DNA from 4 places in the Methylobacterium carpenticola genome. Region 2 is predicted to be linked to each of the others. Evidence: predicted binding sites of a transcription regulator. Region 2 holds the regulator's gene; each other region holds the start of a gene.

Region 1 (4,767 bases), 960 kb from region 2:
CTCCTTCAAGGCGGCGGCCGCCGAGCTCAACCTGACAGCGAGCGCGGTGAGCCACGCGATCCGCAAGATGGAGGAGGCCCTCGGCGTCGCCCTGTTCGAGCGGGTCGGGCAGGGGGTGACGCTGACGCCCGCCGGCGAGGTGCTGCTGGAGCATGTGGGCCGCGCCTTCGAGGAGCTGCACCGGGGGCTCGACTTCGTGGCGGCGCGCGGGCCGCAGCTGCTGCGCCTGCACTGCGCCCCGAGCTTCGCCGCGCAGTGGCTGACCCCGCGGCTCGCCCGCTTCCTCGCCGACCATCCGGGCTTCGAGGTGCGGCTCGCCGCCGGCATGGACTACGCGCGCTTCACCACCGACGAGTTCGACGCCGACATCGTCTACGGCCCCCCGCGGGGCGAGGGACTGGTGGTGGTCCCCCTCTGCACCGAGACGGTGATGCCGCTCTGCGACCCGGTGCGGGCCCAGCGCATCCGCAGCCCGGCCGACCTCCTCGATCAGGTCCTGATCCAGAGCGACAACAAGCTGGTGCGCTGGCCGCTCTGGTTCGCGCGCAACGGCCTGCCGGCGCCGCGCCCCCCCGGGGTGCGCTTCGACCGCAGCTTCCTCGCCATCGCGGCGGCGGCGGACGGGCTCGGCGTCGCCCTCGAATCGCCGCTGCTGGCGGAGCGCGAGATCGCGAGCGGGCGCCTCGTCGCGCCCCTGCTGGGCCGCGCGCAGGACGTGACCTATGTGGGCCACCACCTCGTCTTCCCGGCCGCGACCAAGCGGCGGGCGCCGTTGCGCACCTTCGCGCGCTGGCTCGCGGGGGAACTCGGGATCGACCCGGCGCTGGCGGAGCTGGGGTGAGCGGGACGTCGCCGCCCTCACTCAATAGCTGTAGTCGCGCCGGGGATAGGCCCGCGACGGCCCGTAACCGGCATCCCGCGTCCGCACCCGGGACCCGTACTCGATGTCGCGGCGGGCCCGCCGGTTGGCGAGCGCCCGGCCGGCGAGGCAGCCCGCCACGGCGCCGACCACCCCGCGCTCCGCGAGATAATGGCCGGCGATCCCGCCGATGATCGCTCCCTTGATGCAGCCCTTCGCCTCCGCTGCTCCGACGCTCGCGAGCGTCAGGACGGCGACGACCGACGCCTTGGCCACGATCCGCATGCAGTTCCTCCGGGCTGGTGGGGAGAACAACCGCGGCGGCGGGGCGTTCCGGATCGATCAGGCGGGAGCGCCGCCCTACAGCAGCCGGTACTGCCCGCCCTCCGGCACCGGGACGGCGAAGAGGTCCGTGCGCAGCGGCGTGCGGCCCTCTCCGTAGCCGAGGCGCCGTGCCGCCTGCCGCATCCGATCCGCGAGGAGGGCCGCGTAGGGGCCGCTGCCGGTGAAGCGCCGGCCGAAGGTGGCGTCGTAGACCTGCCCGCCCCGGGCCTCGGCGAGGAGCGCGAAGGTGCGGGCCGCGCGGTCGGGATAATGCTCGGCGAACCAGTCGCGCACGAGGTCGGCGAGTTCGTGCGGCAGGCGCAGGAGCACGCTGCCGCACTCGCTGGCGCCGGCCTCGCGGGCGCGGGCGAGCAGGGCCTCGATCTCGTGGTCGTTGAGGCCCGGGATCACCGGCGCCATCAGCACCATCACGGGCACGCCGGCATCCGCCAGGGCCCGGATCGCGGCGAGCCGCTTCTCGGGCCGCGGCGCGCGCGGCTCCATGCGGCGGGCGAGGACCGGATCGAGGGTCGTCACCGAGAGCGCCACCCGGACGAGGCCCCGGGCCGCCATGCTCCGCAGGAGGTCGAGGTCGCGCAGCACGAGGTCCGACTTGGTGACGATCCCCACCGGATGATTGAAACGGTCGAGCACCTCCAGCACCCCGCGGGTGATGCGGTGGCGCCGCTCGATCGGCTGGTAGGGATCGGTCGCCGTGCCGAGGGCGATCACCCGGGGGCGGTAGCCCTTCGCCGAGAGTTCCCGCGTCAGCAGATCGGCGGCGTTCGGCTTGGCGAAGAGCTTGGTCTCGAAGTCGAGCCCCGGCGAGAGCCCCGCATAGGCGTGGTTCGGCCGGGCGAAGCAGTAGACGCAGCCGTGCTCGCAGCCGCGATAGGGGTTGATCGAGCGGTCGAAGCCGATGTCGGGCGAGTCGTTGCGGGTGATGATCGTGCGGGCCCGCTCGATCGTCACCTCGGTGCGCAGGGGCGGCAGCGCCTCGTCGCGCTCCCAGCCATCCGCGAAGGCCTCGCGCCGCGCCGGCTCGAAGCGCCCGGTCGGGTTGGCGGTCGCGCCCCGGCCGCGGCGCTGCTCGGCCGCCGGCGTCGCGGCCGACAGGCGCCGATCGCCCCGGATTCCGCCGTCCTGCCCCGCCACGATCCCGATCCCCGCCCGATCCCCGGACAAGACTGGAACAAAAAGTGAACATTGGCAAGTGGCGCCGATCGAGGCAGGACGACCGATGATGCATGGGTTAAGGGCCGCCGCATGATCACCGCCGTCGTTCATGTCAGGCAAGCGGACAGGCCCGAAGCCATCGAGGCACTGGCGGATTCGCTGTCGGCGCTGGTGGCGGGGGTGGCGGCGGGGGTGGTCGGCGACGCGGTGATCGTGGCGGCCGACCCCACGGACCGCGACCTCGCCCTGGTGGCCGACCGGACCGGCGCCGCCCTGGTCGCGCGGGGCGCCGATCCCTGGTTCGCCGCGGCGGCGGTGGCGCGCCGGTCCTGGCTGTTCTGCCTGGAGGCCGGCGACGTGCCGGCGGAGGGCTGGATCCGCACCCTCGACCGCTTCGCCGGAACGGCGCCGGAGGGCGTGCTCGGCCGCCTGCGCCGCCCGCACGCCCCGCTGCCCCACCGCCTCGCCGCCCGCATCGAGACGGTGGCCGGCACGCGCACCATGCGGGCCGGCGACGTGGTGCGCCGCGAGGCGCTGCCGCTCGCCGGCCGCTTGCGGGTACGCCGGCTCAACGGGATGCTGATGCGGGAGTGACGTACGGAGCGATCCACAGGGACCTCGTGGATTCCCCCGAGCCACGAGTGGACGGCGACGGTCTAACCGAGCACGGGATGACGGACGGGACGGTCCGGCCCAGCCCGGAGCGGCTGTCTCGGGAAGCCTGAAGTTCCTCGCCGCGGCTCTCGCCCTGACGATCGCCGCCACCGCGGCCGCCGCCGAGCCGTTCGAGCTGCCCGACGACGGAGCCGCTGGCGACCGTCGAGCTGCCGAACGCCTGGTCACCCGAGGAGATCGAGAAGGGCGCCCAGGCGACCTCGCCGGATTCCTCCGTCCACGTGGCCTTCGAGATCGACAACCCTCAACCGGGACGGCGAGGACAAGGACGGGCCGACCAAGGTCAGCCTGTCGATCCTCATCCCGTCACCGACTGAGGTCGGCATCCTGAGCGACCGGGGCTCGCCGGACGGTGAGAAGACGCACGCCCGCCAGCTGCGGCGCATCGCCGAGAGCATCCAGCGCCTCGGGAGCCGACGGGCCAGGGCAGGGCGCTCAGGCGCCGGCCCCGCGCCTCAGGTGCTCGTCGAGGCGCGGCATGATCTCGACGAAGTTGCAGGGCCGGTGGCGGTAGTCGAGCTGGGCGGCGAGGATGCCGTCCCAGGCGTCCCGGCAGGCCCCGGGCGAACCCGGCAGCACGAAGATGTAGGTCGCCCCCGCGACGCCGGCCGTCGCGCGCGATTGCAGGGTCGAGGTGCCGATCTTGTCGTAGGAGATGCGGTGGAAGATCGCCGAGAAGCCGTCCATGCGCTTCTCGAACAGGGGCTCCAGGGCCTCGGGCGTGACGTCCCGCCCGGTGAAGCCGGTGCCCCCCGTGGTGATCACCGCGTCGATGCCGGGATCGGCGATCCAGGCCCGCACCTGGCCCCGGATGGCCTCGACGTCGTCCGGCACGATCGCCCGGGCGGCCAGCGCGTGCCCGGCCTCGGTCAGGCGTCCGGCGAGCGTGTCGCCGGAGCGGTCGTCGGCGAGCGTGCGGGTGTCCGAGACGGTGAGCACCGCGATCCGGAGCGGGACGAAGGGGCGGGCGGTGTCGAGGGCCATGGGCCGCCTCCTACAGCTGCGCCGCCCGGAACGTGTCGCAGGATTGCGTCTGGCCGCTGCGGAAGCCGGTCTGGAACCAGCGCATGCGCTGCGCCGAGGAGCCGTGCGTGAAGGAATCCGGCACCACGTAGCCCTGGCTCTGCTTCTGCAGGCGGTCGTCGCCGATCGCGTTGGCGGCCGCCATCGCCTCCTCGATGTCGCCCTGCTCCAGGGCGTTGAAGCGGTCGTCCGAGTTCTTGGCCCAGACGCCCGCGAGGCAATCGGCCATCAGCTCGACGCGCACGGAGAGCTGGTTGGCGGTGCGCTCGTCCACCTGCTGCTGCCGCTTCTGCACCTTGCCCAGGATGCCGAGCACGTCCTGCACGTGGTGGCCGACCTCGTGGGCGATCACGTAGGCGTAGGCGAAGTCGCCCTTCACCCGGAACTTCTGCTCCATCTCCTTGAAGAAGGTCGTGTCGAGATAGACCTTCTTGTCGAGCGGGCAGTAGAACGGCCCCATCGCGGCCCGGGCGGCGCCGCAGGCGCTGCGTGTGCCGCCCTGGTAGAGCACCATGGTGGTGGGCGTGTATTGCCGCCCGGTCTGGTTCGGCAGCACCTCCTTCCAGACATCCTCGGTGTTGCCGAGGATCGCGGCGGCGAAGCGCCCGGTCTGGTCGGTGGGCGCGCCGGTGCGGCGCTGGCCATCCGGACGCTGCCCGTCCGCGCGCTGCTCCTGGGGGGCGCGCTGCCGGTTCACCATCTCGGCCCCG
Region 2 (4,767 bases):
TCGCCGAGCGGCGCACGGCCTTCAGCGAGGTCGGCGCCGGCCTGCAGCTCTCGCCCAATGCGAGCCGGATCCTCACCGATCTCGGCCTCGGGCCGTCCCTGCGCCGGGTGGCGACTGAGCCGTCCGGCGTACGCATCCGCGCGCTCGCGAGCGGCCGGCAGATCGGCGAGGTGGCGCTCGGTGCGGCCATGCGCGAGCGCTTCGGCGCACCCTACCTCGTGATCCATCGCGCCGACCTGCAGACGATCCTCCTCGACGCGGTGCGCAGCCGGCCGGGCATCCGGCTCCTGGTCGGGCGCAGCGCCGCCGGCTTCGCCGAGACCCGGGAGGGCGCGAGCCTGACGGTGACGAGCGAGAGCGGACGCATCGAGACGCTCTCCGCCGACCTCGTCGTGGCGGCGGACGGGATCCGCTCGGCCCTGCGGGCGCATCTCGACCGCCGCCGGCTGATGCCGGTCGGGGAGGCGGCGTGGCGTGCCACCCTGCCGCGCGATCGCGCCCCGGCCGCCCTCCAGGGGGATGAGACCGGCCTCTGGCTCGGGCGCGGCCGGCACGTGGTGCATTACCCGGTCGCTGGCGGCGAGCGCATCAACCTCGTGGCCGTGCTGCCCCAGGCGGAGGAGGAGCCGGACTGGAGCGCTCCCGGCGATCCGGCGCGCCTGCGCGCCGCCTTCGCGGACGCGGCGGCCCCGCTCGCCGAACTCCTGCGCGTGCCGGATACGTGGCTGGTCTGGACCCTGGCGGACCGCCGGGTCGCCGCCCCGATGGCGCGCGGGCGCCTCGCTCTCCTGGGCGACGCCGCCCATCCGGTGATGCCGTATCTCGCGCAGGGGGCGGCGCTCGCGATCGAGGACGCGGCGGTGCTGGCGGCCTGCCTGTCGGATGGGGCCGTACCGGCCGCGCTCGCCGCCTACACGGCCGCGCGCGCGCCGCGCGCCCGGGCGATCCAATCGCAGGCGCGCCGCAACGGGCGGATCTACCACGCGGGCGGCGTGATGGCGGCGGGACGGGATCTCGTGATGGGCCGGCTCGGCCCCGCCCGGATGACCGAGCGCTACGCGTGGCTCTACGGCTGGCAGCCGGTTTCCGACGCTTGATCTTCCGCCCGTCGTCGGGGTAACCCGGGGCGGCGCGGACGTGGCGGAATCGGTAGACGCACGAGACTTAAAATCTTGCGACCTCTGGTCGTGCGGGTTCGAGTCCCGCCGTCCGCACCAGCCGTTCCGGGGGTGGCTGACCCGCGAGGGCCGGCAGCGGCACGAGCAAAACCGCCGGTTACACAAAGAGATGGCCAACGACACGGCTTGCGTAGCTCCGAGCCGGGTGCCGTGCTAGGCTCGGTGACGGGAGAGATCCGAGACCAGCCGGGGTGGCGTGATGGATGTCGGCGCACTTCTCGCAGATGTCCGCCGCTGGATCGTCGCCATGGAGATGCGGTCGGCGGCCCAGGCCGCCCGGGTGACCGCCCTGAATCGCGCCGGCGCGGATGCGACGGAGGCCGAACGCCAGCTCTGGCTGTCGATCGACGCGTTGACGGTGCTGCGCGTCGAGCTGTGGGCGCTCCAGGGCGCTCAGGGCGCCGCCGCACCTGCACGGGCCACCGACGAGGATCGCGAGTTGCTCAGCCAGGCGGTCGCGGACGCGGAGGCGCGCCGCGCCATGCGCGACCTGGCGCTGGGCTTCGACGCCGAGGAGGATCTGCGCCTGCTGCGGAACCTCGACGAGGAACTCGTCGCCCTCGTCCGCGCCCGGATCCGGCTTCAGGACCTTCAAGCCGAGTCCTGACCGGCCCGCAAGGGGCGCATATCCGGCTCGCTGCCGTTCGACCGGAGGTCACGGCAGCGAGGCTTGGCAGGCTCCGGATCGAAGAACTCCCACCGCTCCGGCCCGGTACACCCGCTTGCGGAACACTTGAGGAACGCCTAACATGTTCGCGATTTGTTTCGTATCGCGCACCGGCGCAGGCGATGAGAATATCCCATGCTCACCCGTAAGCAGTTGGACCTGCTCCGCTTCATCCAGCAGCGGATGCGCGAGACCGGCGTCCCGCCGTCCTTCGACGAGATGAAGGACGCCCTCGACCTCAAGTCCAAATCCGGCATCCACCGGCTGATCACCGCCCTGGAGGAGCGCGGCTTCCTGCGGCGCCTGCCGAACCGGGCCCGCGCCATCGAGGTGATCCGCATCCCGGATGCGGTGGCGGCCCAGTCGGCCGAGGTGGTGCGCTTCACGCCGAGCGTGGTGGAGGGCGGCCGGGCCGGCGCGCCTGCGGCCAAGCCCGCTCCGATCACAGCCTCGTTCGTGCCCGACGATGGCGGGCGCTCGGTGAGCATCCCGGTGATGGGGCGGATCGCCGCCGGTACGCCGATCTCGGCGATCCAGAGCCAGAGCCGCGTGGTGGCGATGTCGCCGGACTTCCTGGCCGGCGGCGAGCATTACGCGCTCGAGGTGCGCGGCGATTCGATGGTTGAGGCCGGGATCCTCGACGGGGATCTCGTGGTCATCCGCCGTCAGGACACCGCGAATACCGGCGACATCGTGGTGGCCCTGATCGACGACGAGGAGGCCACCCTCAAGCGCCTGCGCCGCCGCGGCTCCTCCATCGCCCTTGAGGCGGCGAACCCGGCCTACGAGACCCGGGTGCTCGGTCCGGACCGCGTCCGCATCCAGGGCCGCCTCGTCAGCCTCATCCGCAAGTACTGAGCGCGCCCCGGGCCTGCGGCCGCCCTCCAGATCGCGACCTCCGGCGATCCGGGCGCTCGAAGTGCAGGGTCGCGTGAGCGGACCTCCTCGAGCAGCCCGGACAAGGGCCGAAGCCGGCTCCGCGGGCATCCCGGCCGGCGAGATCCCGACGCACCCGGACCTGCTCGCCCGCGTTCAAAGCCGTCGATCCGGTCATGGATGAATGCATTGACGTTGAGAGATTCCGCTCGCGGTGAGCAATCCCGTGATCAAGGATACTCAACGGCATCGGCACATCGGGAAACACCGCCGCAAGCGAGCGGTATGGGAGCCGCCACGCGTTGAACCTGGCCGGCGATGAGGCCACGCCATGGCTCGGCAGACATTGCTCGGGCCGATGATGCGATGGTGGCGCAGACGGTCTTACGAGGACTGCGCGGCGACGGCGCTGTTTCAACAGTTTCAGGCAGTCGACCGCATTTCCCAAACGGAATGTTTAACCCGTCTGATGAAGACTCCGATCGCGAGCGGTGAGAGGCTTGGTGCTGCGCCCGCGTCGGAAGGACCAGCCGGGATACGCCATGCGGGACGAGTTCATCCTGCTGATCACCGACAGAGCGAGCGAGATCAGCGATCTCGCGGCCGCCTTCGCGCGTCTTCTGCCCTGCATCGCGCTGCTCCCGGGCGAGGGCCTGCCGCTGGGTCGGTGCCGGGCGGTCGTCCTCGACCTCGCCCCCGGCAACCCGTCAGCCATGGCGGGAATCCTGTCGGCCGTGACCGGCATGCGCGCCCGCGGCACGCCGTGCCTCTGCCTCGCCCGGGATCTCCGGCCGCATTCCATCGCGCAGGCCCAGGCCCTCGGGGCGAGCCAGGTGCTCCCTGCCTCCACCCCGATCGCCGACCTCGTGACGGCCCTGCTCACGCTCCTGCGGATCGACGCGATGGCTCGCGCGGCCGAGCCGCTCCGGGCGGTCCGTGACCAGGCGGTGGAAGCCAAGGCCCGCGTCACGCGCATCTTTCGGGCCGCCACGGAGGGCGAAGCGCTGAGCCAGGACGACGTCGAGACCGGGACGCGGATCATCCTCGACGCCATGGCCGATAGCGGGATCCGGGTGTGGCTCGATACGATCTGGGCTCACGAGATCGGGGTCTACCAGCACTCCCTCGGCGTCGCCGGGTATGCCTGCGCCTTCGCCGTCCAGCTCGGCTTCCGGCGCCGCGATCAGGAGCGGCTGGTGCGGGCCGCGCTTCTCCACGACATCGGCAAGGCCCGCATCCCCCGGGCCATCCTCAACAAGCCGGCGGCGCTCTCCGGCGAGGAGATGGCCGTGATGAGGGCGCATCCGGCAATCGGCGCGGAGCTGCTGGCCGATCAGGGCGGCTTCGATCCCGAGATCCTCGACGTGGTGCGGCATCATCACGAGATGCTCGACGGCTCCGGCTACCCGGATGGGCTGCGCGGGGCGCAGATCAGCGACATCGTCCGACTCGCGACGATCTGCGACATCTACTCGGCGCTTACCGAGCGGCGGCCCTACCGGGCGCCGATGGCGGCCGCCGAAGCCTGGGCGGTGATGGAGCGGATGGGCCCGAAGCTCGACAGGCCGCTCCTCGCGGCCTTCCGCCCGATCGCCGCGAGCCTCGCGGCGGACGACCTCTGAGCGGCATCGTCGGCAGCCGGGAAGCGCCCGGCGAGGAAGGGCCTCAATCGTCGGCGAGCATCCGGTGCTCGGCGCCGTCGATGTCCTCGTACTGGCCGTTCCGCAGGGCCCAGAGGAAGGCGCAGAGCCCCATCCCGCCGAGGAGGAGGGCGAGCGGGATCATCAGGACGAGGACGTTCATCGGCGTGCGGCCTCCGGCAGGGCCGGCGCGCGGCGGGCCCGCAGGGCATTGAGCGTGACCACGACGGAGGAGCCCGACATGGCGAGCGCGGCGATCAGCGGCGTCAGCAGACCGGCCGCCGCGAGCGGGATCGCCGCCGCGTTGTAGGCCGCCGAGAACCACAGGTTCTGCAGCATCAGCCGCCGGGCCGTGCGGCCGATGCGCAGGGCGGCAAGGACGGGGCTGAGACCGCGGCCGAGGAAC
Region 3 (4,767 bases), 2.0 Mb from region 2:
CGCCGCCGCCTCCAGATTCTCCACCGCCCGCACGGGGAGGCCGTCCGCCGAGAGACGGGCGGCGAGCGCCTGCGCCGGCTCCGGCCGGCGGTTCCAGATCGCGATATCGCGCAGGGGCCGTTCCGCCGCGTGGGCGCGGATCATGAAGGGCGCCAGCGCCCCGGTGCCGACCATCAGCATGCGGCCGGTCTCCGGCCGGGCGAGATGGCGCGCCGCGAGCGCGGAGGCGCCCGCCGTGCGCCAGAGCGTCAATTGCGGCGCGTCGATCAGGGCGAGGGGCAGTCCGGTCGCCCGCTCGCTGAGCAGCACGCCCCCCTGGAAGGTGGCAAGGCCCCGCGCCGCGTTGCCGGGATGGAGCGTCAGCACCTTCACGGCGAGGTGCTCGGCGTCCCAGGCCGGCATCAGGAGCAGCGTGGCGTCGCCCGCCGGATCCGGCAGGGCGTGGAGGTGGCGGGGCGGCGCGGTCGTCTCCGCCCGGAAGGCGGCGTCGAGCGCCGCGAGCATCCGCCCGGGGGTGAGCGCGGCATCGATGTCCGCGGCGGCGATGACGCGCATGGCCGATCAGGCGCGGCTGGCGGGCGCCGGCAGGGCGCGGTTCGCCACGACGCGCAGCCGCTCGGTCTCGGTGCGCAGGCGGTCGAGCTCGCGGCTCTTCGCCCGGCGGTCGCGGCGCACCCGGCCCTCGCCGAGCCACGTGCCGCAGCCGCCTACCACGATGCCGAGGGCCACGGCGGCGAAGATCAGGGCGTAGAGCGGAACGGTCAGGCTGAAGGCCGGAACGCCCTGCGAGAACGGATCGAAGGACACCGTCACGGCCTGGCGGTTGGCCACCGCCAGCAGGACCACGAGGACAGCGATGGGAAGCAGGATCAGACCCTTGAGGAAGCGGATCATCGAACAGCCCGGGTAAGAGAACGTTTGCGGATGATTCCCGCCACTCAGGACACCTCGGCCGGCTCCCGCGATTCGGCGCCGATCCCGGCCGCGTTGAGACGCACGCGCATCTCCTTGCCGGTCTTGAACACGGGAATCGCCTTCTCGGCCACGGCAACGGCCGCGCCCGTGCGCGGGTTGCGGCCTCGCCGCGCCTCCCGGCGCTTCACCGAGAAGGCGCCGAAGCCGCGCAGCTCCACGCGGTCGCCGTGGGCGAGCGCGTCCGCGATCGTGTCGAGGATCGCATTCACGATGTTCTCGACGTCGCGCTGGTAGAGATGCGGGTTCTGCTCGGCGATCTTGAGAACGAGCTCGGACTTGATCATGAGGCGAGGTCTCGGGCGTCTCGGCGGATGATCGGGGCGCCGCGGCGCGGCGCCCACCGGGCGGATCGGAGCGTCAGGGCGTCGTCGGCGCCGCGCCCGGCCGCCACAGGGCCAGCAGGCCCCCCTGCGCGAGGCCGGCCGCTTCCTCCGTGGTGCGGCGCAGACGGCCCGCCACCCCGTCGAGGCCGAGGAGCGAGGCCGCCGAGAACAGGTCGAAGCTGCGGTCGCCGCGCGGCTTCCAGTCCCGGACCGGCAGGTCCTTGGCGACCTTGCGCTCGCGCTCCAGCCACTCCACCGCGGTCCGCTCGCCGCCGGTCTCGTCGACGAGCTTCAGCGTGACGCTCTGGCGCCCGCTGAACACGCGGCCGTCCGACACCGCGCCGAGTTCCGTCGGCGACATCTTGCGCCGCTCAGCGACGAGGTTCTTGAACCAGCCGTAGGTGTCGCCGACGATGGCCTGGAGCGCGGCCCGCGCCTCCGGCGAGGTCGGGTGGAAGCCGCTCGGCTCCGCCTTCAGGGGCGAGGATTTCACCTCCTCGACGCGCACCCCGACCTTGTCGAGGAGGCCCGAGAGGTCGGGATACTGGAACAGCACGCCGATCGAGCCCACGAGCGAGGTCTCGCGCGCCACGATGTGGTCGGCCGCGAGCGCCGTGATGTAGGCGCCCGAAGCGGCGGTGCCGTCCACGAAGGCGACGACCGGCTTCTTCTCGGCGAGCTGGCGCAGGTTGCGGAACAGCTCCTCGGACCCGGTCGTGGTGCCGCCCGGCGAGTTGATCGACACGATCACGCCCGACACGGCCGACGAGTCGCCCACCCGCTTCATCAGCTCGCGGGTCTTCTCGCTGCCGGTGATGAAGCCGTCGATGCTGATGCGGGCGATCTGCGGGGTGATGGCCGGGAACGGCCCCCGCGCTCCCGAAGCCCGCCAGCCCACCGTGCCCACCGCGACGATCAGCGCGCCGATTCCGACCACGCGCCAGAACGAGAGCTTCCGGCGCAGGGCGCGCCGGTCGAGGAGAAGTTCGGCATCGATGGCCATGCGGCGCTACTACCCTTCGTGGTCAACCGCGGCGGCGCCCCAAACCCTTGATGCAAGTCCTTGGCGCGCCTCGCTCCGCGGCGCTGTTCTACCTCCGCCGGTCGCGCAGCGGCAAGAGCGCGATGGTGGGATCACGGGGGCAATCACCGCCGTTCCGGGCCGGTGCCCCGCCCGGGGACCGGGGCGACGGCCCTCGCGGCCCTACGCGCCCCGGTTGCCGCTGTACGTATTTTGTTCTACCACGCGGGTTGGCGGGAGCCGTCGACGCTCCCATCTTCGACCGGTCCGACCCGGCCTGGACCTTGCCAGAATCCGGCCGGACGCCCCCTCCCCTCCGGCTGCGCTGCGAGCCTCCGCATGGCCCCTCTCGATTCGCTCTTCGACCGCGCCGCGGAGCGCCGGGTCATCGCGGTGCGCGGCGCCCGCGAGCACAACCTCAAGAACGTCGATCTCGTCGTTCCGCGCGACAAGCTCGTGGTTTTCACCGGGCTGTCGGGTTCGGGCAAGTCGTCGCTCGCCTTCGACACCATCTATGCGGAGGGGCAGCGCCGCTACGTCGAGTCGCTCTCGGCCTATGCGCGCCAGTTCCTGGAGATGATGGCCAAGCCCGACGTCGACCAGATCGACGGATTGTCGCCCGCCATCTCCATCGAGCAGAAGACCACCTCGAAGAACCCGCGCTCGACGGTCGGGACGGTCACCGAGATCTACGACTACATGCGCCTCCTGTGGGCGCGGGTCGGCATCCCCTACTCGCCCGCGACCGGGCTGCCGATCGAGAGCCAGACCGTGTCGCAGATGGTCGACCGGGTGCTGGCCCTGCCGGAGAAGACCCGCGCCTATCTCCTCGCGCCGGTGGTGCGCGGGCGCAAGGGCGAGTACCGCCGGGAGATCGCCGAATTCCAGAAGAAGGGCTTCCAGCGGCTGCGCGTCGACGGCGAGTACTATCCGATCGACGACGTGCCGAAGCTCGACAAGAAGCTGAAGCACGACATCGACGTGGTGGTCGACCGGATCGTGGTGCGGCCCGACATGGCCTCGCGGCTGGCCGAGTCCTTCGAGACCGCGCTCGAACTGGCCGACGGCATCGCGGTGATCGAGCTCGCCGACGCCCCCGAGGGCGGGCCGGCCCCGGAGCCGATCGTGTTCTCGTCGCGCTTCGCCTGCCCGGTCTCGGGCTTCACCATCCCGGAGATCGAGCCGCGGCTGTTCTCCTTCAACAACCCGTTCGGCGCCTGCCCGACCTGCGGCGGCATCGGGCACGAGATGCGCATCGACCCGACGCTGGTGATCGCCGACGAGGCCCTGAGCCTCGATCGCGGCGCCATCGCGCCCTGGGCGAAATCCACCTCCCCCTATTACGGCCAGACCCTCGACGCGCTGTCGCGCCACTATCGCTTCCGCACCGACGTGCCCTGGGCCAAGCTCACCGCCGCCGCCCGGCAGGTGGTGCTGTTCGGCTCGGACGGCGAGGCGATCCGGTTCTCCTACAATGACGGCCTGCGCGCCTACGAGGTGTCGAAGCCCTTCGAGGGCGTCGTGCCCAACCTGGAGCGGCGCTACCGCGAGACCGAGAGCGACACCGCCCGCGAGGACATCGCCCGCTTCATGGCGGAGACGCCCTGCCATGCCTGCGGCGGCAAGCGCCTGAAGCCGGAGGCCCTCGCGGTCAAGGTCGGCATGCGCGACATCGCCGAGGCGGCCGCGCTCTCGGTGCGCGACGCCCATGGCTGGTTCTCGGACCTGCCGGCGCAGCTGAGCGCGAAGCAGAACGAGATCGCGTCGCGCATCCTCAAGGAGATCCGCGACCGCCTGACCTTCCTGGTCGATGTCGGCCTCGAATACCTGACGCTCGCCCGCGGCTCGGGCTCGCTCTCGGGCGGCGAGAGCCAACGCATCCGCCTCGCCTCGCAGATCGGCTCGGGGCTCACCGGCGTGCTCTACGTCCTCGACGAGCCGTCGATCGGCCTGCATCAGCGGGACAACGAGCGTCTGCTCGGCACCCTCCGGCGGCTGCGCGACCTCGGCAATTCGGTGATCGTGGTCGAGCACGACGAGGACGCGATCCTCCAGGCCGATTACGTGGTGGATGTCGGGCCGGGCGCCGGCATCCATGGCGGCCAGATCGTGGCGCAGGGCACCCCGCAGGAGCTGCTCGCCGACCCGAACTCGCTCACCGCGAAGTACCTGACCGGCGAATTGTCGGTGCGGATGCCCGCCGCCCGGCGGCGCTTCCGCAAGGACAAGGTACTGCGGCTCGTCGGCGCCCGCGGCAACAACCTCAAGGACGTGACCACCGAGATCCCGCTCGGCACCTTCACCTGCGTGACCGGCGTGTCGGGCGGCGGCAAGTCGACGCTCGTCATCGACACGCTCTACAAGGCGGTGGCCCGCAAGCTGAACGGCGCCCTGGAGCATCCGGCGCCGTTCGAGCGCATCGAGGGCCTCGAATTCCTCGACAAGGTC
Region 4 (4,767 bases), 340 kb from region 2:
GATCCCCGCATCGTCCTCCACGAGGAGCGAGCCGGTCGAGGAGCCGATGAACACCTTGATGCCCGCCGCCCCGGGCAGGCGCTCCAGCTCCGCGACCTCGGCCGCGTTCTCGTGCGTGCCCCCGACCCAGAAGGCGAAGTCGCAATGCATGCGGTGATGGCCGCGGCGGATCTTGTCGGCGAGCGCCTCGGGGCCGGTGGTCTGCGGATTGGTGTTCGGCATCTCGAACACCGTGGTCACCCCGCCCATCACGGCGGCGCGCGAGCCGGTCTCCAGATCCTCCTTGTGGTCGAGCCCCGGCTCGCGGAAATGGACCTGGCTGTCGATCACGCCCGGCAGCAGGTGGAGCCCGCGGCAATCCTGCACCCGGCCGGCGGAGGCCTGCGCGAGGTCGCCGATCGCCGCGATGCGCCCGCCGCGCACGCCGATATCGGCCGGGCCGATCCCGTCGTGGTTGACGACGGTGCCGCCGCGCAGGAGGAGGTCGAAGCTCTGGCTCATCGCGGCATTCTCCCGTCGCAGGGCCGATTGAGGGCGGCCGACCGGCGGCTTATGTCAGGCCCGCCGGAGGTTCAAGCCGGGCCGCCGGCCGAGAAGGACGTGTCCATGCCCATCGCTTCCCTGCCGGACCGCGCCGTGCTGGCCATCGCCGGAGACGACGCGGCCGGCTTCCTCCAGGGCCTCGTCACCTGCAACGTCGAGAGCCTGCCCGCGGGCGAGGCGCGGCTCGGCGCGCTGCTCACGCCGCAGGGCAAGATCCTGTTCGACTTCCTTCTCAGCCGCACGGCGGAAGGGTTCCACCTCGACGCGCCGCGCGCGGTCCTGCCGGACCTGATCCGGCGGCTCACGCTCTATCGCCTGCGCGCCAAGGTCACGCTCGCCGAGACGCCGCTGCGGGTCTTCGCCGCCTGGGGAACGGATCCTCGGGGACCGGAGCCCGCGGGCGCGTGGCTGCGCGACGGGCGGGCGCCGGGCCTCGGCTGGCGGCTCAACGCGCCGGCAGGGGAGGGACCGGCGCCGGACGCGGCGGCGGAGGATTTCGCCGTGCACCGCATCGCCCTCGGCGTGCCGGAGAGCGGAGCGGATTTCGCCCTCGGCGACGCCTTCCCGCACGAGGCCCTGATGGACCAACTCGGCGGCCTCGACTTCCGCAAGGGCTGCTACGTGGGCCAGGAGGTTGTGTCGCGGATGCAGCACCGCGGCACGGCGCGCACCCGCGTGGTTCCGCTGCATTATCCGGGCGGCACGGCCCCGGCCGCCGGAACCCCGGTCACGGCCGGGGCGAAGGCGCTCGGCCAGACCGGCAGCGCCGCGGGAGACCGCGGCCTCGGGCTCCTGCGCCTCGACCGGCTGGGCGACGCGGTCGCGGCCGGGGAGACCATCGAGGCCGGCGGGATCCCCGTCGCGGTGGGCAGGCCCGCTTTCGCGACCTTCGCGGTGCCCGGGACGGCGTGAGCCGCCACCGGCTCCGCGCCGGCGTCAGTACGGGCGGCCGATGACCGGCGGCGGGGCCACGGGCATCGTCTCGCTGCGCCGGATCTGGCCCTGAAGCTGGTTCTGCTCGAACCGGTTCTGCTGCTGGATCTCGCGCAGCTGGCTGCGCGTGTTCATCGAATCGTTGAGGCCGTCGACCGTCCGCTCCGAGCGGCTGATCGAGCGCTGGCTCTGAGCGAGAACCGGCGTCGCCGCGACCGCGGCGGCGAGGATCAGAAGGGCATGGATGCGCATGGGAACTCCAAGGGGCAGAGACTGCTCTTGAAATGGGGAAGCGGCGCACCAGCGCCAGGTTCCCGCGCGCACGACCCTGCGGCGCTCGGTCACCGGCCCGGGGCACGCGCTCCGAAGCGCGTGGCCCGGTTTCCTGCTCGGCCTCCTCCTGCCCGGCCTCGGGCGCCGCCAATCGCCTCCACGACGCTCGCGTCGCCGCGACCCTCGCTTGCGCCCCGTGCCCTCGACGCCGTTCGCGTTTTGGTCCAGTGATGGCGCCATGACTCGTGAAGCCGCCGGGGCCGACGCCCCCGCTCCCACCTCGATCGCCGCCCGTGCCCGCGCCGCCGTGGCGCCTCCGAGCGCCGGTTATCTGGAGGGTCTGAACCCGGAGCAGCGCCGCGCCGTCGAGGCAACGGAGGGCCCGGTTCTCGTGCTCGCCGGCGCGGGCACCGGCAAGACGCGCGTGCTCACCACCCGCATCGCCCACCTCATCGCCATCGGCCGCGCCCGGCCCTTCGACATCCTGGCCGTGACCTTCACCAACAAGGCCGCCCGGGAGATGAAGGAGCGCATCGGCACGCTGATCGGTGCGGCGGGCGAGGGCATGCCGTGGCTCGGCACCTTCCACGCCATCGGCACCAAGATCCTGCGCCGCCACGCCGAACTCGTCGGCCTCAGGTCCGACTTCACGATCCTCGGCACGGACGACCAGCTCCGCCTGCTCAAGCAGGTGATCGAGGCGGCCAATATCGACGAGAAACGCTGGCCCGCCCGCGGCCTCGCCCAGGCCATCGACGGCTGGAAGAACCGCGGCCTGCTCCCCGATCAGGTGCCGGCCGGGGAAGCAGGGGCTTTCGGCTTCGGCAAGGGCGGCCAGCTCTACGCCGCCTATCAGGCGCGGCTCGCCACCCTCAACGCGGTGGATTTCGGCGACCTGCTGCTGCTCTGCCTGAAGCTGTGGCGCGAGAACCCGGACATCCTCACCGGCTATCAGGACCGCTTCCGCTACATCCTCGTCGACGAGTACCAGGACACCAACGTCGCGCAGTATCTCTGGCTGCGGCTGCTCGCCCAGGGGCGCCGCAACGTCTGCTGCGTGGGCGACGACGACCAGTCGATCTACGGCTGGCGCGGCGCCGAGGTCGACAACATCCTGCGCTTCGAGCACGACTTCCCGGGCGCCGTGGTGGTGCGGCTCGAGCGCAACTACCGCTCCACGGGCCACATCCTGGCGGCGGCCTCGACCCTGATCGCCCGCAACGAAGGCCGGCTCGGCAAAACCCTGCGCACGGAGGCCGGCGCGGGCGAGCCCGTCACCGTCACGGGCGCCTGGGATTCGGAGGAGGAGGCGCGCCTCATCGGCGAGACCATCGAGGGTCTTCAGACCAAGGGCCATCCCCTGTCGCAGATCGCCGTGCTGGTGCGGACCTCCGCCCAGATGCGCGAGGTCGAGGACCGCTTCGTCCAGCTCGGCCTCGCCTACCGGGTGATCGGCGGCCCGCGCTTCTACGAGCGGGCGGAGGTGCGCGACGCGCTCGGCTACCTGCGCCTCACCGCCAATCCGGTCGACGACCTCGCCTTCGAGCGGATCATCAACACGCCCAAGCGCGGCCTCGGTGACGCGACCCTGCAATCGCTCCACGCGCTGGCCCGGCGGCAGGCGGTGCCGCTCTTCCACGCCGCCCGCCTGATCGTCGAGACGGAGGAGCTGAAGCCCAAGCCCCGCTCGACCCTGCGCGCCCTGGTGCAGAGCTTCGCCCGCTGGGCGAAGCTCTTGGAGACCCAGCCGCACGCGGAGGTGGCGCAGACGATCCTGGAGGAATCCGGCTACACGGAGATGTGGCAGAAGGAGCGGACCGCCGATGCGGCGGGCCGCCTGGAGAACCTGAAGGAACTGGTGCGCTCCCTCGAGGAGTTCCCGGACCTGCCCTCCTTCCTCGAGCACATCGCGCTGGTGATGGACGCCAACGAGGCCGAGGGCGGCGAGCGCGTCAGCCTGATGACCCTGCACGCCGCCAAGGGGCTCGAATTCGATACGGTCTTCCTGCCGGGCTGGGAGGACGGGCTGTTTCCGAATCAGCGCGCCCTCGACGAGAGCGGCCGGGCGGGGCTGGAGGAGGAGCGGCGCCTTGCCCATGTGGGCCTCACCCGTGCCCGCAAACGCGCCAAGATCTCCTTCGCGGTGAACCGGCGCATCCACGGCCTGTGGTCCTCGACCCTGCCGAGCCGCTTCATCGACGAGTTGCCGGAGGGCAGCGTCGCGGTGATCGAGGCGCCGGCGAACTTCTCGCAGGGCCCCTCGCGCTTCGACCGGCAGCCGACGCCGTTCGGCTCCTCCTACGCGACGCCGGGCTGGCAGCGGGCCCAGGCCAACACCGCCGGCCGCGACCGATTCGGCGGATCGCCCCGCGGCGGCCGCTCCGGGCCGGCCCAGATCGAGGGCACCCTGGTGGCCAAATCCACCGGGACGGCGTCGCATTACGCAACCGGAGCGCGCGTCTTCCACACCAAATTCGGGCCTGGCTCGGTGGCGGCGGTCGACGGCAACAAGCTCACCGTTGACTTCGACAAGGCCGGCCAGAAGATGGTTCTCGACAGTTTCGTCCAACCGGTCTGAGCAGCCTGCCGCTGCGTCAGGAGAGCGGAGGTCGCGATCTTGCGGATGCCGTCATCCGGGCCGGGGACCGTGCAGGCCTCTCCGGCTCGCCTCCGGACCGCATCCCGGCCGCCTGTCCTGTGTGGTTTGAGACACAGCCCTTCAGCTAATCTTGGCAACTGCGAAAAGCGCCTTTTGCGCCGCGGTACGGGAATTGCTGGGCAAGGATTGTCGGCATACCGTTGGGGAGACCGAAGCGGACTTGTCCACCGCCAACGTCGATCGAATGTGGAACCCGTTCGAACCCGCGGGAATTAAGTCGCTGAGCGGCACAGAAGGAGGTTTGGGACACACGAGGGCACACGATACAGCGGCACCGCAAGTCCAGTGGGAGTGTTGATCTATGAAGAGACGACGCGCACGACTTGAACTGGTCGAAGATCGCCCGATCAGGATGCACC

What was found. Region 2 encodes LexA, which represses DNA repair genes until DNA is damaged. Its sites were predicted from a motif close to TGTTCNNNNTGTGTTCNG; they were not measured.
Region 1: ACE101_RS24245 (PA0069 family radical SAM protein) is a predicted target of LexA. The motif match lies at 2,372-2,389, and genes of this name have one in related genera.
Region 3: uvrA (excinuclease ABC subunit UvrA) is a predicted target of LexA. The motif match lies at 2,523-2,540, and genes of this name have one in related genera.
Region 4: ACE101_RS30180 (ATP-dependent helicase) is a predicted target of LexA. The motif match lies at 1,959-1,976, and genes of this name have one in related genera.

Annotation. Positions count from the first base shown of each region.
Region 1 covers NZ_JBHZEO010000001.1:5,214,165-5,218,931, forward strand. The annotation lists gene ACE101_RS24235 (LysR substrate-binding domain-containing protein) at 1-841, shown strand, start outside; gene ACE101_RS24240 (hypothetical protein) at 863-1,144, opposite strand; gene ACE101_RS24245 (PA0069 family radical SAM protein) at 1,220-2,338, opposite strand; gene ACE101_RS24250 (hypothetical protein) at 2,450-2,953, shown strand; gene moaB (molybdenum cofactor biosynthesis protein B) at 3,470-4,018, opposite strand; gene ypfJ (KPN_02809 family neutral zinc metallopeptidase) at 4,029-4,767, opposite strand, start outside.
Region 2 covers NZ_JBHZEO010000001.1:6,178,916-6,183,682, reverse strand. The annotation lists gene ACE101_RS28650 (FAD-dependent monooxygenase) at 1-1,097, shown strand, start outside; tRNA gene ACE101_RS28645 (tRNA-Leu) at 1,132-1,217, shown strand; gene ACE101_RS28640 (hypothetical protein) at 1,426-1,785, shown strand; gene lexA (transcriptional repressor LexA) at 1,981-2,703, shown strand; gene ACE101_RS28630 (HD-GYP domain-containing protein) at 3,264-4,343, shown strand; gene ccoS (cbb3-type cytochrome oxidase assembly protein CcoS) at 4,387-4,524, opposite strand; gene ACE101_RS28620 (heavy metal translocating P-type ATPase) at 4,521-4,767, opposite strand, start outside.
Region 3 covers NZ_JBHZEO010000001.1:4,196,543-4,201,309, reverse strand. The annotation lists gene lhpI (bifunctional Delta(1)-pyrroline-2-carboxylate/Delta(1)-piperideine-2-carboxylate reductase) at 1-555, opposite strand, end outside; gene ACE101_RS19655 (LapA family protein) at 562-894, opposite strand; gene ACE101_RS19650 (integration host factor subunit beta) at 939-1,259, opposite strand; gene sppA (signal peptide peptidase SppA) at 1,333-2,301, opposite strand; gene uvrA (excinuclease ABC subunit UvrA) at 2,659-4,767, shown strand, end outside.
Region 4 covers NZ_JBHZEO010000001.1:6,519,466-6,524,232, reverse strand. The annotation lists gene ACE101_RS30195 (dihydroorotase) at 1-501, opposite strand, end outside; gene ygfZ (CAF17-like 4Fe-4S cluster assembly/insertion protein YgfZ) at 607-1,455, shown strand; gene ACE101_RS30185 (hypothetical protein) at 1,480-1,728, opposite strand; gene ACE101_RS30180 (ATP-dependent helicase) at 1,988-4,327, shown strand; gene ACE101_RS30175 (PhoH family protein) at 4,710-4,767, shown strand, end outside.